DNA from 2 places in the Streptococcus troglodytae genome. Region 2 is predicted to be linked to the other one. Evidence: predicted binding sites of a transcription regulator. Region 2 holds the regulator's gene; the other holds the start of a gene.
What was found. Region 2 encodes Rex, which represses fermentation and respiration genes when NADH is low (regulators of the CRP and FNR family bind a similar motif). Its sites were predicted from a motif close to TTGTGAANTANTTCACAA; they were not measured.
Positions count from the first base shown of each region.

Region 1: the regulator Rex is predicted to act here: its motif matches at 7,380-7,397, upstream of adhE (bifunctional acetaldehyde-CoA/alcohol dehydrogenase).

Region 1 is NZ_AP014612.1:149,047-160,257, forward strand. Features, by position in the region: gene SRT_RS00780 (malolactic enzyme) at 1-45, shown strand, start outside; gene SRT_RS00785 (AEC family transporter) at 201-1,145, shown strand; gene SRT_RS00790 (oxalate decarboxylase family bicupin) at 1,265-2,449, shown strand; gene SRT_RS00795 (dihydrolipoyl dehydrogenase family protein) at 2,467-3,825, shown strand; gene SRT_RS00800 (YoaK family protein) at 3,809-4,528, shown strand; gene def (peptide deformylase) at 4,688-5,302, opposite strand; gene SRT_RS00810 (cyclic nucleotide-binding domain-containing protein) at 5,377-6,024, opposite strand; partial or broken gene SRT_RS00815 (MFS transporter) at 6,129-7,312, shown strand; gene adhE (bifunctional acetaldehyde-CoA/alcohol dehydrogenase) at 7,509-10,178, shown strand; partial or broken gene rpsO (30S ribosomal protein S15) at 10,546-10,814, shown strand; gene SRT_RS00830 (oxidoreductase) at 11,211-11,211, shown strand, end outside.
Region 2 is NZ_AP014612.1:980,831-992,041, forward strand. Features, by position in the region: partial or broken gene SRT_RS11240 (hypothetical protein) at 151-374, shown strand; gene SRT_RS04970 (SatD family protein) at 472-1,140, shown strand; gene SRT_RS04975 (DUF3307 domain-containing protein) at 1,137-1,868, shown strand; partial or broken gene radC (RadC family protein) at 1,967-2,646, shown strand; gene SRT_RS04990 (gamma-glutamyl-gamma-aminobutyrate hydrolase family protein) at 2,643-3,338, opposite strand; gene SRT_RS04995 (redox-sensing transcriptional repressor Rex) at 3,348-4,001, opposite strand; partial or broken gene tnpA (IS200/IS605 family transposase) at 4,297-4,809, shown strand; partial or broken gene SRT_RS05010 (DUF1831 domain-containing protein) at 5,107-5,435, opposite strand; gene SRT_RS05015 (cysteine desulfurase family protein) at 5,454-6,572, opposite strand; partial or broken gene SRT_RS05020 (ribose-phosphate diphosphokinase) at 6,576-7,555, opposite strand; gene SRT_RS05025 (CYTH domain-containing protein) at 7,657-8,223, opposite strand; gene yjbM (GTP diphosphokinase) at 8,555-9,220, shown strand; gene SRT_RS05040 (NAD kinase) at 9,195-10,028, shown strand; gene SRT_RS05045 (RluA family pseudouridine synthase) at 10,025-10,915, shown strand; gene pta (phosphate acetyltransferase) at 10,932-11,211, shown strand, end outside.

The DNA.
Region 1 (11,211 bases), 830 kb from region 2:
ATGGTCAAGGCTGTTCGTGACTTTAAGTGGTACCCAGAGTATTAATCATCTAAATCGGACGGTGCTGTCAAGAATATTTAGAGTATAAATTAGCAAGGCGCTCCTAGATCCCTAGAACAAAAGGACAGGGCGCTTCTTGTTAGCAGACGGAGTGTGTTATAACCTACCGTGTTTGTTAAATGATCAAGAAAGGAAACCTCATGGATATCTTTTTAACCTCAATTTCGAGTATTATTCCCATCATTGTGATTATTGTGCTCGGTTATGCCCTTCAAGTGCGTGGTTGGTTTACAGATAATTTTGGCCCCACACTCTCTCGCCTTATCATGAATGTGGCGCTGCCAGTGTCCATTTTTGTGTCGGTCCTTAAGTACTTGACTCTGGATAAGCTAGTTAGCCTGTCAGGCGGCCTGCTTTACACCTTTGGTGCCTTTATTCTGACCTATATTTTGGCCTTCCTAGCTGTGAAGATTTTTAAGATCCGTCCAGGTCGCAGAGGGACCATGATCAATACCTTTGTCAATGCCAATACTATTTTCATCGGTCTGCCCTTGAATGTAGCACTCTTTGGCGATCGGGCTCTGCCTTACTTCCTAATTTACTATATTACCAATACCATCTCAACTTGGACTCTAGGTGTCTACCTCATGACGACTGATAGTAAGTCTGGCAAAGGACAAGCGACCAAGTTTAATTGGAAAAACCTTTTGCCAGCTCCCCTCATTGGTTTCTTGGTAGCCTTGGTCTTCTTGATTCTGCGCATTCCAGTGCCTGCTTTTGCTAACAGTACCCTGACTTATATTGGTAGTCTGGTGACACCGCTGTCCTTAATTTATATTGGGATTGTTTTGGCTAAGGCTGGGCTTAAGAGTATCCACTTTGACAAAGATACTATTGTGACTCTGGTGGGACGCTTTATCTTAGCTCCTATCGTTATGTTTGGTCTTCTTTATTTGACAGGAAAAGGTCTGCCAGTGACTGAGTTTAAGACTTTCGTAGTTCAATCGGCAGCTCCGGCACTTGCGGTCTTGCCAATTCTCGCCAGTCAAGGTGACGGTGATGTCGAATTTTCAACTAATATCGTTACCCTGAGTACAGTACTCTTTGTAATTGTCATTCCGATTGTTGTGACCTTGATGGGTTAAGGTCGATGTAAGCCTTAATGTTTATAATCCTTAAAAAGGTGTGCTTCTTTTAAGGACTATTGCTATTCATTTTTGTCCTTTCGGACAACTTATTGTTATCACAAGGAGGAAAAAATATTATGACAACACCCCACACCCCACAGCCGCAAAGAAAAAGCGATGGAAAAGGTTGGCTTGATTTTGGACCGCGTAACTTGAGCCGCGATAATGAAAATCGGGATATCTTGGTTCCGCCTGTCACTGACCATGGGACCATGCCCAATATGCGCTACAGCTTTTCAGATGCCCACAATCGGATGGAAGAAGGAGGCTGGGCGCGTGAAGTGACCATTCGTGAACTACCTGCTTCAGATGAATTGGCTGGTGTCAATATGGCCTTGGCACCAGGTGCTTATCGTGAACTGCATTGGCACAAAGAAGCCGAATGGGGACTTATGCTGTACGGCAATGCCCGCATTACAGCGATTGACGAGAACGGTCAGTCTTATATTGATGATGTCGAAGAAGGAGATCTTTGGAATTTTGAATCCGGCGTTGCTCATTCTATTCAGGCCTTGGACAAGGGCTGTGAGTTTCTGTTAGTTTTCAGCGAAGCCAATTTCTCAGAAAATCAAACCTTACTGCTTAGTGACTGGTTGGCTCACACTCCTGATGACATCGTTGCTGCTAATTTTAAGAAGACTGAGGAAGAATTGGCTAGTCTTCCTAAGGCAGAAAAATATATCTTTAATGGGACAATTCCTGGTTCTATTGAAGCAGAGAAGCGCGCCAATCCCAATGGTGATGTGGTCAATCCGCTGACACTGCATTTGGATAAAATTGCACCGATTCAGTCAGAAGCTGGACGTGCTTGGATTTTGGATCAGAAGGTCTTTCCGGCTGCTAAGACGATTTCAGCAGCTATTGTTGAGGTTGAGCCGGGCGGTATGCGGGAATTGCACTGGCATCCTAAGTCATCCGAATGGCAGTATTACATCAAGGGTCAGGCCCGCATGACAGTTTTTAATTCTAATGGTTTGGCTCGTACCTATGACTTTTCAGCTGGAGATGTAGGCTATGTACCCAATGTAGCGGGGCATTATGTTCAAAATACAGGTGACGAAACGTTGGTTTTCGTTGAAGTTTTTCGCAACCCTGATTATTCCGATATTTCGCTCAATAAGTGGCTGGCGACAACTCCTGTCAATAATGTTGCAGAGCACCTCAATCTTCCTAAGGAACTTGTCCAAAATCTGCCTCAGGCAGAGACTCCGCAACCTGTCATTTGGTTTGATAAGGATAAAGCTGCAAAAAAGCCTTTTTAGACAAGCCCTTACTGAGTTTGGACATTAAAGCTCAGCAGGGCTATGATTATGATGTCATTATCATCGGCGGCGGTGTTTCAGATGTGACTCTAGCCTGCAACTTGGCCGCAGCCGGCAAAAAGACAGCGCTCATTGAGGCTAGAGATTGGGGAGGGACAACTGTCAATCGCGGCTCTACCCCTAAGAAGGCTCTTTTAGCACTAGCTGAATTGCACCATCAGGAGAGCTTTCTGCATAGAGGTCTGGAGACAGTCTCTCCCATCACATGGGAAGATGCTCTGCTGACGCGGGATTGGCTGGTTTCAGATGAGTCAGCCAGAGCGAAGGAGAGAGCTATCAAAGCAGGTGTAGAGACTTATGAAGCCTATGCTTTCTTTGAAGATGCTCACCATCTAAAGGTAAACGGTCAGGTGCTGAGCACTGCAACTATTGTTTTAGCGACGGGCTCTGTGCCTCGAAAGATTGACATAGAAGGGGCTTCTTACATTGATAGCAGCGCTAATCTTATGCGGCTCCATCAGCAGCCCAAGGTAATTGCCTTGATTGGTGCCGGTGTGATTGCCATGTCGCTGATTTCAAGCTTTACTGAGCTGGGAACAAAAGTCCATGTCATTCAGCACAATGATCGTGTTCTGGGTAATTTTGACTCAGAACTTGTAGATATTCTGGTCAATCGTTTGAAAAGTCGCGGTGCAGAATTTCATATGGAAGCAGAAGCAGAGCGTATTGAAAGAAGTGCTTCAGGCTATCAGGTGACCTTGACGAATGGGGAAATAGTTATTGTTGACGGTATTTATGATGTTGCCGGTCGAATTGCCAATATCGGCGGTCTCCAATTGGAAAAAGCCGGCATAGAATATACCGAGCGCGGAATCTCTGTTGATGATCATCTGACAACATCTCAGCCTCACATTTTTGCTATGGGAGATTGCTGTGATGCACCGGTACCTAAGCTGAATTCCTATGCGGATTTTCAGGCTAAATATCTGAGTCAGCTCTTAAATGATGAATCAAAAGAAGCTATCCAGTATCCGACAGCACCGGCGGCAACTGTCTACAGTATTCCCAAAATCGGTCAGGTTGGTGTCAGTGTTAATCAAGCACGGCAGCATCCGCAGGACTATGACGTGACACAGCTAAACATGTCTAATTGGCAGAATTATAAACGCGTTCACGATGATTTGGCTGTCATCAAACTAGTTGCGTCCAAATCAGATCAGCATGTTGCAGGAGCAGAAATCGTCAGTGACACGGCAGATATTCTAGTCAATTATCTAGCTATTTTGCTCAATCGCAGAGTGAGTTTTCAGGAGTTGCAGGATATCATCTTTGCTTATCCGTCACTGGCGACAGATTTATATGGTTTGTGGAAATAATATGCAGGATTCGAAACTAAAAGAACTAGAAGACGAAGTCAGTCGTTTTGGAACACATCAAATAAAAGGCATTGCTTATTTTCTTACTCTGCTTGGCGGAGCTATTGATGCGGTTTCCTATATGGGTTTTGATCACACCCTGCCGGCTGCTCAGACAGGAAATCTTCTTCTTTTAATGGTGGATATCACGCGCCTGGATGTACAAGGGATTGCCATAAAAATGACTACTCTGCTGAGCTTCATAGCGGGCTTGGTGGTCAGTCGCTGTGCTTACCACTATTATAGGAGTATCTATTGGCGTATTTATATCTTAGTGGGGTTATCGGCTGCTTGTCTCTTTACTTTCCTATCTTTTGACCATCTTCCAAGTGGCCTTGCTATTGCACCTTTGTCCTTTACATTGGCAATGACGACAGGGGCTTTTAATAAGGTTGAAAATGAACTTTATAACAACTCGTTCACCACAGGGAATATCAAAAAAGCCATTATTGCTTGGTGTGAATTCCTTTTTAAAGGACAGGCAGAGCAGAAGGAGCGAGCTGTCATTTTTACTTGCCTGGTTCTGTCCTTTGTCATAGGGGCATTTACAGCGGCCTTATTTTATTTCTTATTTGGGATGGCTGCCTTATTAGTTATACTATGCGAAATTATCATTTTTACAGTTTGCTACTTCTTGCTGATCAGATTTTCACAGAAATCCTAATGAAAATCCCTGAGTTTAAATTCAAACTCAGGGATTTTTCTATAATGTAATCATATGTGGATGGGCTGGCTTTGCTGTCATGATTAGCCAAAGTCTCAATGCCGTTTGGCTTAGCAGTGTTCCAGTCTCTTCATTAAAAATGATAATGGCTAAGTGCTATTACTCAATCAAAAGTAAACCTTCTTTTATTTCAAAAGGATTTTTTTCGTTGATGCGGTCAAAAAACATAATACCGTTGGTATGATCAATTTCATGCTGGACAACGATTGATTGATATCCTTTCAGTTTGAGCTTCTTTTTGTCGCTGTTCTTGTCATAGTATTCAATAGTGACACGGGAATGGCGGATAACATAGCCTTCAACCACGCGATCAACAGATAAACACCCTTCACCGTCAGCTAAGGCAGCATCTTGGATAGAATGGGCAATGATTCGAGGGTTGTACATAACTTCTTTCAAGGCATAGGCTTCTTTAGGCGGATTGCCGTCTTTATCTTCTGGATTAGGAATGAGAACAGCAATGATGCGTTTTGAAATATCTAATTGTGGAGCAGCGAGACCGACACCGCCGCGCAGCTCCATTTTTTCAGCGGTCACGGGATCTTGTGAATTTTTCAAGAATTGCAGCATTTTTTCGCCCAAAATAATATCATCTTCACTTAAAGGGAAGGTGACATCTTGAGCGACAGCGCGTAGGGTAGGATGACCTTCGCGAATAATATCATTCATATCAATTAAATGACTGGCTTTAGTAATAGTTTTAATAGCAGACATTTTTTTCTCCTTGTTTTTACAATAAGATAAATATAGCACAAAACGGGGCATAAATAAAGTTAGAGGAATTAGCCTTATTCTTTAATTTGCCAGCGTTTAAGTTGTTTTAGATTATTAATATGATAATAAGGCTTTTGCTTACCAATGACACCAAGAGCCATAAATTCCTGAATAACACGCAGCAGATGGCGATAGCTAACACCAAAAGAGTCAGCCAAGCTGCTTAATTCTAATCGGAAAATCCCATCTTTTTGAATAGCTAGAATATGGCTAGCTAAACGTTCTTTGACTGTATAAGAGAGATTGGTTGAGGCCTTAATATTTTGTTGGTAGAGCGCATAAGCTAAGCCCTGTCCTAATTTAAGAAGAAAAAGAGGATCTTTTAAAAGTAATTCTTTATTGCTTTTTAGCGGTAACTGAACAACCCAAGACTTTTCAAGAGCCACTACTGAAGAAACGATCCCTTGATTTGTTAGCAGTTCAATATCTCCGATAATGGTAGGTTTTTCCTGAATATTAAGAATATGTTCTTTGCCATTAAACAGCCGCCGGACAATCTTGATTTTACCCTTGACAAAATAAGAAAGAGCCTGTAATTCTTCTCCCTGCTGACAAATGGCTTGGCCAGCTGAAAAAGAAATCATTTGCAGTTTATCAAAATAATGGGCAGGAAAAATCTTTTCTAACTGATACTTTTGAATCCATTCTTTTTTTGGGGTCACAAGTTTCCTCTTCGTCATTTATGACATATGTCATATTTTTCTTTGTTAAATTTGATTATACTCTCTTTATCAGAAAAAACAAGTTTTGTATTTAAGGAGTTGTTATGAAAGCGTTCATGGAGAAATTTAGTCTCTTATCATTATCGTTAATGCTGGTGTCCACTTTTGCCGTTTCACCGGCACTTCCTAAGATGCTTTCTTTTTATCAAACACGCGGTTACAGTAATGCTCAGGTTGAATTGCTGCTTTCTTTATCTTCTTTTGCTATATTAACGGTCTTACTGCTGAATCCTTGGCTCAATCGATGGCTATCGGAACGCTGGTCTATTGTTTTAGGCTTGCTTCTGCTTTCTATAGGCGGTATTTTACCCGTTTTTCTGCAGTTTTATCCTTTAGTTTTCCTGTCGCGTTTACTTTTAGGCTTTGGGATAGGTCTTATTAATGCGCGAGCAATTAGTATGATCAGCGAACGTTTTTCAGGTCAAACCAGAGTTCAAATGTTAGGATTAAGAGGTTCGGCAGAAGTTCTAGGATCAGCTCTTTTAACCTTTTTAGCAGGGCAGTGGCTGAATGTTTCCTGGTCTTTTGCTTTTTTAATTTATGGTTTTGGCTTTCTCATTTTATTATGCTACCTCTTATTTGTGCCAGCAGCTAAAAGAAAAAGAGAACATTCCCAAAAGCAGCTGTATTCAACCGCTTCTAGGAAGCGTCTGACCTTCCGTCAGCTTTTTTATATTTTTGGTTTGGCTCTCTATGCTGGTTTTGTTATTTTGGTTAATTCTGCTAATACCCTACGGATTCCTCTTGTTGTGGAGAGGCTACATTTGGGAACAGCCAGTCAAGCCAGTTTCATTTTAAGTCTGATGATGTTGATGGGCATTTTGGCCGGCATACTTTTTAGTTTTTGCTAGCTTTATTTAAAGATTACTTAATGTCGCTAGTTGTATTCGTTTTGGGTTTGGGTATGCTGATACTTTGGCAGGCCAATCATTTATGGTTTTTAGGCCTTGGAGCCTTGGTGACCGGTTTTGTATACAGTTTGGGTGTCACCTTGGTCTTCCATTTGCTTTCAGAGCATATGCCTAGGAAACAGTTGACAACGGCGACAACCTTGATTTTGATTGGCTGTAATTTAGGCGGCGGCTGTGCTTCTTTTGCCTTGCAGCTGTTTGCACGTATTAATTCAGATGTAAAAGCAGCCTTTCTTATTTTTGCTGTTTTGAGTTTGATACTTGGCATTTTATTGCTGATAAGAGTTCTTAAAACAAATAGAAAACTCAGAAAATAATCTGAGTTTTTATTTTTCAATGATTCATTAGCCATTACACAATCAAGATTTTCAAGAGGGTAAAAATTTGGGAAAAAATTCACAAAAAGACTTGCATTTTTTATGAAAAGGATTACAATGACAAGTGAAGAAAATCACAAGAGCATCTTTCTTCTTAAACTATTTACCAACTATCATTTTTAGGAGGAATTGTTGAATGGCAAAAGAAACAAAAACAGAAGCACTCACTGCTGAAGAAGCAGCTAAGCAGTATACTAATAGCTTAGTTGAAAAAGCGTTAAAGGCTGAAAAAGTTTATGCAACTTATACACAAGAACAGGTAGATAAAATTGTTGCAGCTATGGCGCTTGCTGGTTCTGAGGCGTCTTTGCAGTTAGCTAAAGAAGCTCACGAAGAAACAGGCCGTGGAGTTATCGAAGATAAAGATACTAAAAACCACTTTGCGACAGAATATGTGTATGAACGTATTAAAAATGAAAAAACAGTTGGCATCATTGGTGAAGACAAAGTTGCTGGCAGTATCGAAATTGCAGCACCACTTGGTGTCTTGGCGGGTATCGTACCAACAACTAACCCAACATCAACGACTATGTTTAAAATCTTAGTTGCATTGAAAACACGCAATGCAATTGTCTTTGCTTTCCACCCAGCGGCTCAAAAATGTTCTGCTCATGCCGCTCAAATCTTGTATGATGCAGCGGTTAAAGCCGGCGCTCCTGAAAATATTGTTCAATGGATTGAAACACCATCCATCGCAAATACGGGAGCCTTGATTTCCAACAAAGGTATTGCTTCAATCCTTGCAACTGGCGGACCTGGTATGGTTAATGCAGCCCTTAAATCTGGTAACCCATCAATGGGTGTTGGTGCAGGTAATGGTGCTGTTTATGTAGATGCAACTGCTAATCTTGAACGTGCAGTTGAAGACCTTCTTCTTTCTAAACGTTTTGACAATGGCATGATTTGTGCGACTGAAAACTCGGCAGTTGTGGAAGCACCGATTTATAAAGAATGGCTTGCCAAAATGCAGGAAAAAGGTGCTTATCTTGTTCCTAAAAAAGATTACAAGAAATTTGAAGATTTTGTCTTCAATGAAAACCACGGTGTTAACGGACCGGTTGCTGGCATGTCGGCAAAATGGATCTGTGAACAAGCCGGTGTGACATTGCCAGAAGGAAAAGATGTTCTCTTGTTTGAACTGGATAAGAAAAAAATTGGTGAGAAATTATCTTCAGAAAAACTCTCTCCGCTTCTTTCTGTTTATAAAGCCAAAGATCGCAAAGATGGTATTGATATTGTAGCTGCCCTTCTTGATTATCAAGGTGCTGGTCATAACTGTGCTATCCAAATTGGTTCACAAGCTGACCCATTTGTCGCTGAATATGGAGATGCCCTCAATTCATCTCGTGTTTTGGTTAACCAACCAGACTCAGTCGGCGGTATCGGTGACGTTTATACAGACGCATTGCAAGCCAGCTTAACTCTTGGAACAGGATCATGGGGGAAAAATTCATTGTCACACAACTTATCTACTGGCGACCTCTTGAATGTGAAAACTGTTGCGAAACGTCGTAACCGTCCTCAATGGGTTCGTTTACCAGAAAAAACTTACTACGAAAAAAATGCTATTTCATACTTGCAGGATGAAACTGAAACAATGACGCGTGCTATCATCGTTGCCGATCCAGGTATGCTTCAATTTGGTTTTGTTGACACTGTCCTTGCTCAACTGTCCCTTCGGGATGAAAAAGCGGCAACTTCAATTTATGGTACTATCAAACCAGACCCAACACTTGGTCAGACTATTGAAATTGCTAGACAAATGCGTGACTCCAAACCGGATACCGTTATTGCAGTTGGTGGCGGTTCTGCCCTTGATGCAGCCAAAATTGCGCGTTATATCTATGAATATTCATTGGATCAAGAAGCAGATTTCCTTGATAGTTATGAAAAAGTCAGCGAGCTCTTCCTTGAATTGCAGCAAAAATTCATTGATATTCGTAAACGGATTGTTCGCTTCAAACATCAGACAGTGACTCGTCTCTTCTGTATCCCAACAACATCTGGTACAGGTTCAGAAGTGACACCTTATGCCGTTATTACTGATGATTTTACACACGTGAAATACCCATTAACTGATTATGAATTGACACCACAAGTTGCTATTGTTGATCCAGAATTTGTCATGACAGTGCCTAAACGCACAGTAGCTCTTTCAGGACTTGATACTTTATCACATGCTCTTGAATCTTACGTATCTGTTATGGCATCTGATTTCACACGTCCATGGTCTATGGAAGCTATCAGATTGGTTATTGAAAACTTGGAAGATTCTTATAACTTTGATCCTAAGAATCCAACACTTCGTGGGGAACAAGCGCGTGAAAACATGCATTATGCAGCAACCTTAGCAGGTATGGCCTTCTCAAATGCCTTCCTTGGAATTAACCACTCACTCGCCCACAAGACTGGCGGTGAATTTGGACTTCCTCATGGTCTTGCTATCTCAATTGCTATGCAGCATGTTATTCGCTACAATGGCGTTGCAGGAAATGTGAAACGTTCTGTTTACCCGCGTTATGAAGAATACCGTGCCCAACGTGATTATGCGGATATTGCTCGCGCTCTTGGTCTTAAAGGGAAAGATGACGCAGAATTGGTTGAAGCACTTTGTGCACGTATTGATCGATTAATGCATGCCGTAGATGTTGAGCCTAAGTTATCTGCTAATGGAGTTACTAAGAAGGCTTTTGATGCAGCTGTTGATAGATTGGCAAGCTTGGCTTATGATGATCAATGTACACCAGCTAATCCACGTCAGCCTTACATTGAAGAGATGAAGCAACTCTTGATTGATCAGTTCTAAGTTGATTAGAAGAACAAAAGTTGAGAGTGGGATAAAAATCGGTAAATCGCAATGAAATTGAAATAACGGTTTACCGATTTTGTCATTTCGCCTCTGTAAAGTGGATTAGATTTTGAAAAAATGCACGGAACTAGAAATGAGGTTAGAATAGACAAACAAATCTCAAAAGAAGGGATTATCTTCAATTTGGTAGTAGAGCTGCTATATATACTTTTTCATGTATATGTCGTGTAAGCTAAATAAATCAGTTGACGTTGCTTGGCTATTTTGCTAAAATAAAAACTGTCGTAGAGACAAGAAACTTTTTCTTGGTTCTAGGATTCGCCAAAACCTAGAACTCAGATTAAGGATAAAAAGGAGAACTATTATGGCAATCTCAAAAGAGAAAAAAAATGAAATTATTAAACAATACGCGCGTCATGACGGTGATACAGGTTCAGTAGAGGTACAGGTTGCTGTCCTTACTTGGGAGATTAATCATCTCAATGAACATATTAAACAGCATAAAAAGACCATGCAACTTATCGTGGATTGATGAAAAAGATTGGCCATCGCCGTAATCTTTTAGCTTACCTTCGCCGTACAGACGTTAATCGTTATCGTGATCTTATCAGCTCACTTGGACTTCGTCGTTAGTCGTTAATTGAAGTGAGCAAGCGGCTTACAATCTTAAGCGTAGCTTGATTAAATAAAAAGCTGTCCATTAGGATGGCTTTTTTAGCTGTAGTAGGTCAACATATAGTTATAGGATAGCAAAAGAAAATTTTAGGAATAAAGCACATTTTAAATCCTTTACAAATGCTATTGTAGTTATTATTGTGACAATTTTGGTGTTGGAATCATCAAAGCCCGCTGGTTTTATCGTGTGGGCTTAAAATGGCTTTTTGATGTTGTCATAGGACTAATACGTTTAAGTGAAGCTAGGGACTTGTCGCAAAATGATAAATGGTTGGCAGAAAATATCATGGTGTCTAGCGCTTTTGATTGCTATACTGTTAACATCAAATAAAAAATTAAGAAAGAAGAACAAAAA
Region 2 (11,211 bases):
CTGCATTTTCATATTGATAGAATGTTGGGTTTATCTAGCATATGGAAAAGTCCTGTTAATTTTAGGACTTTTTATAAAGTTGGGCAGGGAGTGAATTATTTTTATCCTTTTTACAGATATAAAAGACAAGTGGTAACAGTAGATAATCGGTTGGTATCTTCTGCTTTAAGCAAATCAGGTTCAACCGCTATTCATTTACCTAATGGTATCCATGAATTAGGGTTACTTATTATTATACTGCAGTAGCAAGAGTGGCATTTGTCACATCTATCATTGTCATTATCGTAACTATAATCTATGCTGTTTTGTATCATTTGATTGAAAAACATAGGATTGCTTTTAAGATTAGACAAGGTTTATTTATCTATTATTAATAGTTAAAGAGATATTTTATGACAAATAAAAAAAGTTTCCATTATAACAGAAATTTTTAAAAATTTCTGTTATAATGGAAACTAAAGGAGGCGTTTTATGATTTACATCGCTATTATTGGCGATCTCATTTCTTCAAAAACAATAATCAATCGCCCTAAAAGTCAAAAACAATTGCAAAATCTCTTAAATCAAATTAATAAAAAATACAAAGAACTATTAAAATCAGCTTTTACCATTACAACTGGTGATGAATTTCAAGCTTTATTGCTTCCTAATCCTCAACTTTTTCAAATTATTGATGAGATTGCACTTGGTTTCAAACCTTACCAAATTCGTTTTGGAGTGGGAAGCGGCAGTATTTTAACTGAAATTAACCCCGAACAGAGTATCGGTTCAGATGGACCTGCTTACTGGCGTGCCAGAGCCGCTATTGATTATATTCATGATAAAAATGATTATGGCAGTAACCATTTAGCAGTTGATTTAGAAGACACAGAAACGAGCCAACAAATCAATGCTATTTTAGCTGCCTGTGAATTTATAAAATCAAAGTGGACAGTTACTCAATACGAAGTGATTGACAGCTTATTACAAGCAGGGATTTATGAGGAAAAATTCTCTCACAAAAAAATGGCGGAAAAACTTGACTTAAGTCCCAGCAGTTTCAATAAACGCCTAAAGTCCAGCGGATTAAAAATATACCTCAGAAATAAAAGGGTGGCTACGACCTTATTGTTAAATGCCATTAGGAAGGAGAAGAGATGACTAAACTAAATGTTATATCACAGTTTTTGTCAAGCAATCCTGTCTTAACGCTCCTTTTAATAGCTCATTTTTTGGCTGATTTTCAGTGGCAAAGTCAGAAAATGGCTGATTTAAAATCTTCCGACTGGACTTATCTTATCAGACATCTTATCATTGTTGCTTTACCTTTAATATTACTTAGTGTTGTGATTCCTCATTCTTTTTTGGTATTATCTTTGATTTTTCTCAGTCATGTTCTTATTGATAGTGGTAAATTACTGTTAAACTCATTCTACAAGGATAGGGCATTTGCCAAAGCTGTTTTTCTCATTGATCAAAGTCTGCATATCATTATGATGGTTGTCTTTTATCAATTTTATACAAAAATAAACATACACTGGCTTAGTGATTTTCAGTATTTTTTAAAGTTAATGCTGTTTCTTATTCTCATCACTAAACCAGTAAATATTATTTTTAAGCTTTTCTTTAGTAAATATCAAGTTAAAGATAATATTGAAGATGAAACCATTACAGGGGCTGGTGCGACGATTGGCTTATTAGAGCGGCTGATTATGGGAATTTTTCTCTTATTTGGACAATTCGCTTCCATTGGTTTAGTGTTTACAGCGAAATCTATTGCTCGTTATGATAAAATCGCTAAGAATCAAGCTTTTTCAGAATACTATCTTATCGGTTCTCTATTTAGTATTATTTGTGTTTTAATCATTTATGCTATCTGTTTAATCTAAAAAAGATTTAGACTTCTCTTGCCTGAGAAATCTAAATCTTTTTATTTTTGTAAAAGAAATGAATGAATTGAACACGAATAATATAGTGGAGGTATCTTATGTATTCAATTCATTCTGCAAAAGAAGCGCTATTGCCTAGAGAACGTCTCATGACTTATGGTTCTGAAAGTTTGAGCAATCAAGAATTGTTGGCTATATTATTGCGAACTGGTACTAAAAAGGAACATGTTCTCAATCTCTCAACAAAAATTTTAAATGGTCTAGATAGCTTAGCCGATTTTCGCAGTTTATCCTTAGAAGAACTTCAGGAAATTGAAGGAATCGGTCAAGTACGATCGGTAGAAATTAAAGCTATGCTGGAATTATCCAAAAGAATCAATCAAGCTGAATACAATTTTAAAGAACGTATTTTAAGCAGTGAACGTTTGGCAAAAATAATGATGAGTGAATTAGGTGATAAGAGGCAGGAACACCTTATTGCTATATATCTTGACACTCAAAATCGTGTGATAAAAAAGCAAGTCATTTTTATTGGCAGCGTCAGACGATCTGTTGCTGAACCCCGGGAAATCCTTCATTATGCTTGTAAAAGTATGGCAACATCACTTATTATTGTCCATAATCATCCTTCAGGCTCAACTTATCCAAGCGAGAATGATTTGCGATTTACAGAAAAATAAAACGATCCTGCGATGATTTAGGAATCGTCTTTTTAGATCATATTATTGTCGGGAAAAAAGAATATTACAGTTTTCGTGAGGAAACAGATCTTGTTTAAAGTTCTCTAACAACATAATTGAAAAGTTCTTGATCTTCTTTTCGTGATTCAAGCAGCAGTTCAGGGTGCCATTGAACACCTAGAAAAGTAATATCAGAATTACGAGATATCACTGCTTCAATAGTATCATCAGTAGGATCATAAGCAATAATTTCCAAATCATCTGCAAGACGTTTAATACTTTGATGATGGAAGGAATTAATTGAAGTAGAGCTGCCGTAAATTTTTTCTAGAGCGGTATCAGGCTTAATTAGCATATTTTGGCTGAGATAGTCAGTTGGAGCATCTTGCCAATGGTGTTCAATATCTTGATTAAGTGAGCCACCCAATGCAATATTCATTAACTGAGTTCCGCGGCAAACAGAAAAAATAGGTTTTTCTTGCTTAATCGTTTCTTCAACGAGAGCAAACTCAAATAAATCACGTGCCAAATAAAAATCATTATCACTAGTATCTTTTTCTTCACCATAAAAAACAGGGTCAACATTTTGGCCGCCGGTTAAGATAAGTTTATCAATCATTGAAACATAATATTCGGCAAAACTGGGATCACTGAGAGGGATAACTAGCGGCAGACCGCCAGCTTCTTGAACCCCTTTGACATAACCAGACGGTGTATAAGACCACGTAATATCGGGAAATTTAGCATGCGGCCTCTCATTACCCGAAATACCAATAATAGGTTTATTCATAGAATCTCCTTATTTATCTTTTTTAGAATGTTCTTGATTCATAAAATATAATAGAGTTTGTAATTCGCTAGTTAAATCAACATATTGAGCAACGACTCCCTTTGGCAGGGAAAGATGAACAGGTGAAAAACACAAGATTCCTTTGATCCCAGCATCAATCAGTATATTAGCGACTTCTTGAGCTTTACTGCTAGGAACTGTTAAAATAGCTGTTTGAACATCTGTACCAATCAATTTTTCTTTTATACTGGAGATACCGTAAATAGGAATACCGTCACTTGTCGTTTGACCGACCTGTTCGTTATCATCTGTATCAAATGCCATAGCGATTTTCATTTTATTACGTTCGTGAAAACGGTAATTTAGGAGAGCACGACCAATATTACCAACTCCCACAAGAAGGACATTAGTAGTTGACGTATCATTGAGAATATCAGCAAAAAAGTTCATGAGTTTTTTAACATCATAACCAAAACCACGACGTCCTAACTCACCAAAATAAGAAAAATCACGTCGAACTGTCGCTGAATCAATACCGATGGCTTCCGCTATTTGCTTAGAACTTGCCTTTTCTATATTTTCTGAATGGAAGCGTTTAAAAATACGGTAATAGAGCGATAAACGCTTGGCTGTCGCTTTAGGGATAGTTTTATCGAAAGTCACTGTACTTCCTCCTTTTTCTATATACTATTGTAAAAAAAGTTTGTGAAAAATGCAACATCTTTTGAGGGTCTTGTGATAGGCATTCTTATATAGCCTTTATTTTTTATAACAAATTTGACCTCCTGTTTGACGGGTGGTCAAATTTTGATTTTAGTGACTTTAGTCTGTCTCGCTCCGTAGGTGCGAGACAAATAAACCACCCGCTATGCGGGTGCGCATTGAATGTTATACAAAAAACTCCCAACGCGATACAATAAAGGTGTTCAAGCCTATTTGCAAGCGAAAGAAGAAAAGTATGGCACAAAAGGCACATAGTTTATCACACAAAGTGGATGTGTTCTATCACCTTGTGTTCACACCTAAGTATAGACGAAAAATTATCTATAATCACTATCGAAGCAATCTAGGCGAGATATTCCAACGATTATGCAGTTACAAAGATGTTGAAATCATTGAGGGGCACCTGATGCCAGACCATGTTCATATGTTGGTCAGTATTCCCCCACGAATTAGCGTATCTAGTTTCATGGGCTATTTGAAAGGCAAAAGTTCTCTTATGGTGTTCGATAAACACGCCAATCTCAAATACAAATTTGGGAACCGCCATTTTTGGGCAGAGGGCTATTATGTGAGTACTGTTGGACTTAACGAAGCCACAATAAAGAAATAGATACAAGAACAAAGAAATCATCCAGTGGATAATTTCTTCACGAGCTAAGAATATTGAAGAGCGAGTTAACATGATATCGCACTTGATAAATTGAGTGTGAAAGAATATGAAGATCCCTTTAGGGATAATGGCAAGTAATACCATAGCCCCTTTGAGAGGTAAGTGACGAGTCAAAAGCAGTTAGGCTTGAACAAAGTGAAAGCCAGCGTCTTTAGGCGCTGGCTGGTGATGTGGGCTTATAGCCCTCGTCCAAACCACCCGTTAGACGGGTGGTTATGATTTTATTATAAGGGGGATACTATTAATTTTGATGGAGCAAAAATCCTCTTTTGTTTCAAGCTATTAATATAAGAGTGTTAAAAATTTCTCTCTAATCATTGTATTAAACTAACGGCTTCAGTATATTTTAAACATTGTTAGACTTTACTTTAGCTTTTATCTAACTTTCTTTTCAAAAATATCACGTTCAACTAAACTGTCCATTAAAAAATAAAATTTATCCTGAATAATGTGATTCTCTTCTGATTTAAAAATATTGACAACTCTAAGTCCAGATTTATCTGTAATGGTCAGTTTAAAGGCCGTTAAGTCTTTATTAATGGTGATTTTTAATGGGAAACCATCCCCACTATTAGGAACCTTTTCTAATAGGCGATTTAATTCGTAATTTCCTAGTTTGTTTTGCATAAAAGTCGTGTCTTGTAGGGTAAATTTTTTACTTTAGAGCTGATTGTATAACTGTACTTACAATCAGGTAATTGTATTGTTTTTCAAAAGCCATTTTATTTTCCTATAATTTCTTTAATTTTTACTGCTAATGCCTTAACCTCATCTGGAGTATTCAAGTCTGAAAAACTGATACGTATTGATTCTTGAAGCCGTACAGAATCTAATCCATATTTTGCTATCAAGACATGACTGGGCTCAACAGCACCAGCCGTACAAGCGGAACCAGTTGAAATTGCAAATCCTGCTAGATCTAATTGTGTCAGTAAAATATTATTATTATAATTAGGGAAACCAATATTAATAACATGAGGAAGAGCATCTTCATTAGAATTAAGATAGTAATCTAAACCTTCCAATTCATCTAGGAATAACTTTTTGAGTCCGTCAATATAGTTTAAAACATTTTCCTGATGAAAATAATTATCCTTTAAAGCTTGGGTAAGACCAACAATTCCGATGAGATTTTCTGTACTGGCACGCCGTTTTTCCTCTTGTTCTCCACCATGAAGCAGATTATCAAAATGAAGATTATCAGCAACATACAGAATCCCCACCCCTTTTGGACCATGAAATTTATGAGCAGAAGCAGAAAGAAAATCAATATTTAGTTCTTTAGGGTGAATAGGCAGTTTGCCAACTGTTTGAACAGCATCAACGTGAAAAACGGCTTGATGTTCTTTAATCACATTGCCGATTTCTTGAATTGGCAATATATCTCCTGTTTCATTATTAGCGAACATTATAGATACTAAAATCGTATCAGATCGTAAAGCGTCTTTAACTTGTTGCATAAGAATTTTACCTTTGATAGGATTAAGGTAAGTCACTTCAAAACCAAAACGTTGTTCTAAGTAATCAAGAGTATGCAAAACAGAATGATGTTCAATGCTAGTTGAGATAATGTGCTTACCTTTGAACTGATTTGCTAGAGCATAACCTTTAATGGCAGTATTATTACTCTCAGTTCCGCCAGAAGTAAACATAATATTTCGCGATTTTACATCAAAAATCTGAGCAATTTGTTGACGACACTCTCTCAAGACCTTACTTGCTGTTCTACCATAAGTATGAATACTAGAAGGATTGCCAAAAACAGAAGTCATTGTGTCTGTCATAGCGTTTATAACTGTTGAGGTGAGAGGAGTAGTTGCAGCATTATCAAAATAAATCACAACTTAAGCTTCATCTCCTTTACGATTATAAGCAAACAATGGACTCACTGGCCGTCTTTCATGAATGCGAATGATGGCCTCTCCAATTAACTTGCTAGCAGATAAATAATGTAAATTGCTAGGTAATTCTTGTTCCGTGTAAACAGAATCTGTAATCAAGATATCTTTAATAGGAGCTGCTTGCAAAATTTCAGTGGCACCGCTGGCAAACAATCCATGACTAGCAACAGCATAAATTTCAGTGGCGCCCCCGCGTTCAACAATTTTGGCGGACTCTGCAAACGTTTTTCCTGTATTAAGGATATCATCAATTAAAATAGCTTTTTTTCCTGTTACCTCACCGATGATATAACCTTCTTCACGTGAAGAATCATCATCCTGAGCATAGTCAATAATAGCAATAGGCGCATCAAGGTATTGTGCTAGACTGCGAGCACGTTTAATACCAGAATTTTTAGGGCTGACCACTACAATATCTTCGCCATACAAGCCAAGATTGGTATAGTGATCAGCAAATAGTGGTGTAGTAAATAAATTATCAACAGGAATATCAAAGAAACCTTGCACCTGTACAGCATGTAAATCTAAGGTTAGAACACGGTCAACGCCTGCTTTAACCAGCATATCGGCAACTAATTTTGCTGTAATAGGTTCACGGGCAGCAGCGATGCGGTCTTGACGCGAATAGCCAAAATAAGGAATGACAACATTAACACTGTTAGCACTTGCACGTTTGCAAGCATCAACCATAATCAAAAGTTCCCAAAGGTGATTATTTACCGGATAACTGGTTGATTGAATGACATAGATATCGTTACCACGAACACTTTCTTCAATGTTAATCATAATTTCACCGTCAGAGAATTGACGAGAAGACAATTTTCCTAATGGTACACCAACGACTTTTGCAATTTTTTCAGCAATGGCTGTATTAGAAGTCAAAGAAAAAGTTTTAAGTGTTTGTCAGGATAAGCATTAGACATGTTTTAATAGGCTCCTTTTGTATTCTGAAATCATTTTATCAAAAATTCCTCTTTTTTTCATCTCTTTAATAAAATAAGAAAACAAAACTTTGTTCTTGGATTTATTCAGCTAAAGTAGCAGAAAAACGTGCCACCTTACTTCGAGCATATTTAAATTTAATATGGTTCGCCTTTAAAAAAGCTTCAAAATCAGCTTTACCTTTTTGAGCATCAGTAACCTCTAATTCAAGTTCATAATCTTGCCGTCCTGCGTAGCAATTATAGTCAAGAGCCATAAGTCCGATTTTGGTATTAATTTCACGGCGTGTCGTTATCAGATTTCCCAAGACTGTTAAGTTGCTTAAGTCAATTCCTGCTCGGATGAGGAATTGTCTTATTTCAATATTGGGTAATTGTTTGCTTTCTATAATCTCTTGAGCCTCTGTCAGACTTAACTGATGATTATATTCTAAATTTCCAACCTTTTTTGGAACCTTTAAAGTTAATTCTGCACTATGAGTAAAAGTTCTGATGCGTAGAGACATTTTATGGGCCTTTAACTCAAAATTAACTGTATCAAAGTAATAGTTAGTTTGTACAATTGGTTCAACCTGCTGCAGATAGTCTTTGATACGATTAAATTCTTCTTTAGTCAAAAGTGTTTTGTATTCGATTTCAATATGGTTCATCTTTTTTCCTTTGTTAAGCTTATTTATTATGATATAATGAAGTATTAGATTGACGAAAAAGTCCTTTTGCAGCCGTCTGCAGCCTGTATTCATTTAAAATCTGATCTAAGATCTCAAATCTTTCAAATAGCAGAAACATCAATGCCTCTGCTATTTTTATCACAGCGAAAACCTCGTTTGGAGCTCGCTTTGCTCGCAAATAAGAAAAATCGGAATCGAAATTTGCAGAGCTAAAAAAATTTTACGTTGAAAAATAGGGCTGTTTACATTCTAATTAGTTTAATTCTATACAAAAGTCTTATTTTTGACAAGAAAGGAGGGCTGAAAAGTTATGAATTGGGAAGAATTTCTGGACCCTTATATTCAGGCAGTAGGTGAATTAAAAATTAAGTTCAGAGGAATTCGCAAGCAATTTCGTAAACAAAAACGCCACTCACCAATTGAGTTTGTGACAGGACGTGTTAAACCGATTGAAAGTATCAAAGAAAAAATGGTTTTACGAGGCATTAAAAAGGAAAACCTCGCTCAAGATATGCAGGATATTGCGGGTTTAAGAATTATGGTTCAGTTTGTTGATGATGTCAACGATGTCTTGGAACTCTTACATCAGCGAAAAGACATGAAAGTGATACAAGAACGTGACTACATTAATAATTTGAAGCCCAGCGGTTATCGTTCCTATCATGTTATTATTGAATATCCTGTTGATACGATTAGTGGACAAAGAATTATTATGGCTGAAATCCAAATCCGAACTCTGGCTATGAATTTTTGGGCAACAATTGAGCATTCTCTCAATTACAAGTATCATGGTGAATTTCCTGATGATATTAAAAAGCGCTTAGAATTAACCTCAAAAATAGCCTTTCAATTAGATGAAGAAATGCGGCAAATTCGTGATGATATCAAGGAAGCACAATTATTATTTGATGCTGAGACTAGAAAGCTAAACGATGGTGTAGGAAATAGTGATGACACAGATGAACTTTACCGATAAAATTAAAATTGCTATTATAGCAAATGGAAAATTTCAAAGTAAACGTCTAACAGCAAAACTTTTTGCAATATTAAGAAATGATGATGACTTTTATCTAACCAAAAAAAATCCTGATATTGTCATTACGATTGGTGGCGATGGTATGCTCTTATCTGCCTTTCATATGTATGAAAAGTGCTTGGATCATGTTAGATTTGTTGGTATTCATACAGGACACTTAGGTTTTTATACTGATTATCGTGATTTTGAAGTCGATAAGTTATTAGAGAATTTACATTCTGATAAAGGCGAAAGAGTATCTTATCCTATCTTAAAAGTGACTGTTACGCTAGCTGATGGTCGTCAGTTAACATCCAGAGCTCTTAACGAAGCTACTATCAGAAGAATTGAGAAAACCATGGTAGCAGATGTTGTTATCAATAAGGTTCATTTTGAGCGTTTTCGAGGAGACGGCATTTCTGTTTCAACTCCAACTGGAAGCACCGCTTATAACAAATCATTAGGAGGGGCTGTTTTGCACCCGACCATTGAAGCTTTACAGTTAACAGAAATTTCAAGTCTTAATAATCGTGTCTTTAGAACATTAGGAAGCTCTATTATTGTCCCTAAAAAAGATAAAATTGAAATCGTCCCTAAACGCTTAGGGTCTTATGTTCTATCAATTGATAATAAAACTTATACGCATCGAAACGTTGCTAAAATTGAATATGAAATTGATCGTAAAAAAATTAGCTTTGTATCAACACCAAGCCATACGAGTTTTTGGGAACGTGTCAAGGATGCTTTTATCGGAGATTTCGATTCATGAGGTTTGAATTCATTGCTGATCGAAAAGTAAAAGTTAAGACTTTCTTAAAAAGCCATGATATTTCTAAGACTTTGTTAGCTAAAATCAAATTTAAAGGCGGTCAAATATTAGTAAATGAACAAGAAGCAAATGCTATTTATCTTCTTGATATAGGTGATCGGGTAACTATAACAATTCCCGATGAAGAAGCACTCGAAACTTTACAGCCCATTGAGCATGATTTGAATATTGTTTATGAAGATGAACATTTTTTAATTTTGGATAAACCTGCTGGTTATGCTAGTATTCCCAGCATCCTACATACCAATACCATAGCCAATTTTGTCAAACATTATTACCTCAAAAAGAATTATCCCAATAAGCAAATCCATATTGTAACAAGGCTTGATAAGGATACTAGTGGTCTGATGCTTTTAGCCAAGCATGGTTATGCTCATGCCAGGCTGGATAAGCAGCTGCAAAAGAAGACCATTAAAAAAAGATATTATGCGCTTGTTTCTGGACAAGGGCAACTGCCTGATCAAGGAGAAATCATTGCTCCTATTGCAAGACCGGAAGATAGTATCATTACACGCTGTGTTCATCCTTCTGGTAAATATGCACATACAAGTTATAAAGTGTTAGATCGTTACGGTGATATCGCCTTGGTTGATATTCAACTTCATACCGGCCGAACTCATCAAATTCGCGTACATTTTGCTCATATTGGTTTTCCCCTTTTAGGAGATGATTTATATGGAGGAGAAATGGGATATGGTTTAAAAAGACAAGCCCTTCACTGCCATTTTTTGTCTTTTGTGGATCCTTTTTCAAAAGAACATAAGCAATACAATAGTTCCTTGACAGAAGACCTTGATAGCGTTATCATAGATTTACAAAAACATTAGATAGGGGTATTTACAAATGGGTATTCGTTCTTTATTTGGTAGCTTGAGGGAAAAAATTGTTAGCAAAAATGTGAGAATCGTTTTTCCTGAAGGAAATGATGAACGTGTTGTTCGGGCAGCTGCTCGGCTTAAATTTGAAGGTTTGATTGAACCAATTATTTTGGGAGATGCAACTGAAGTTCGCAATTTGTTGACAAAACTCGGTTTTGCTGATCAGAACTACACGATCATTAATCCCGAAGACTATACAGATTTTGAGCATATGAAACAAGAATTTGTAGAAATTCGCAAGGGTA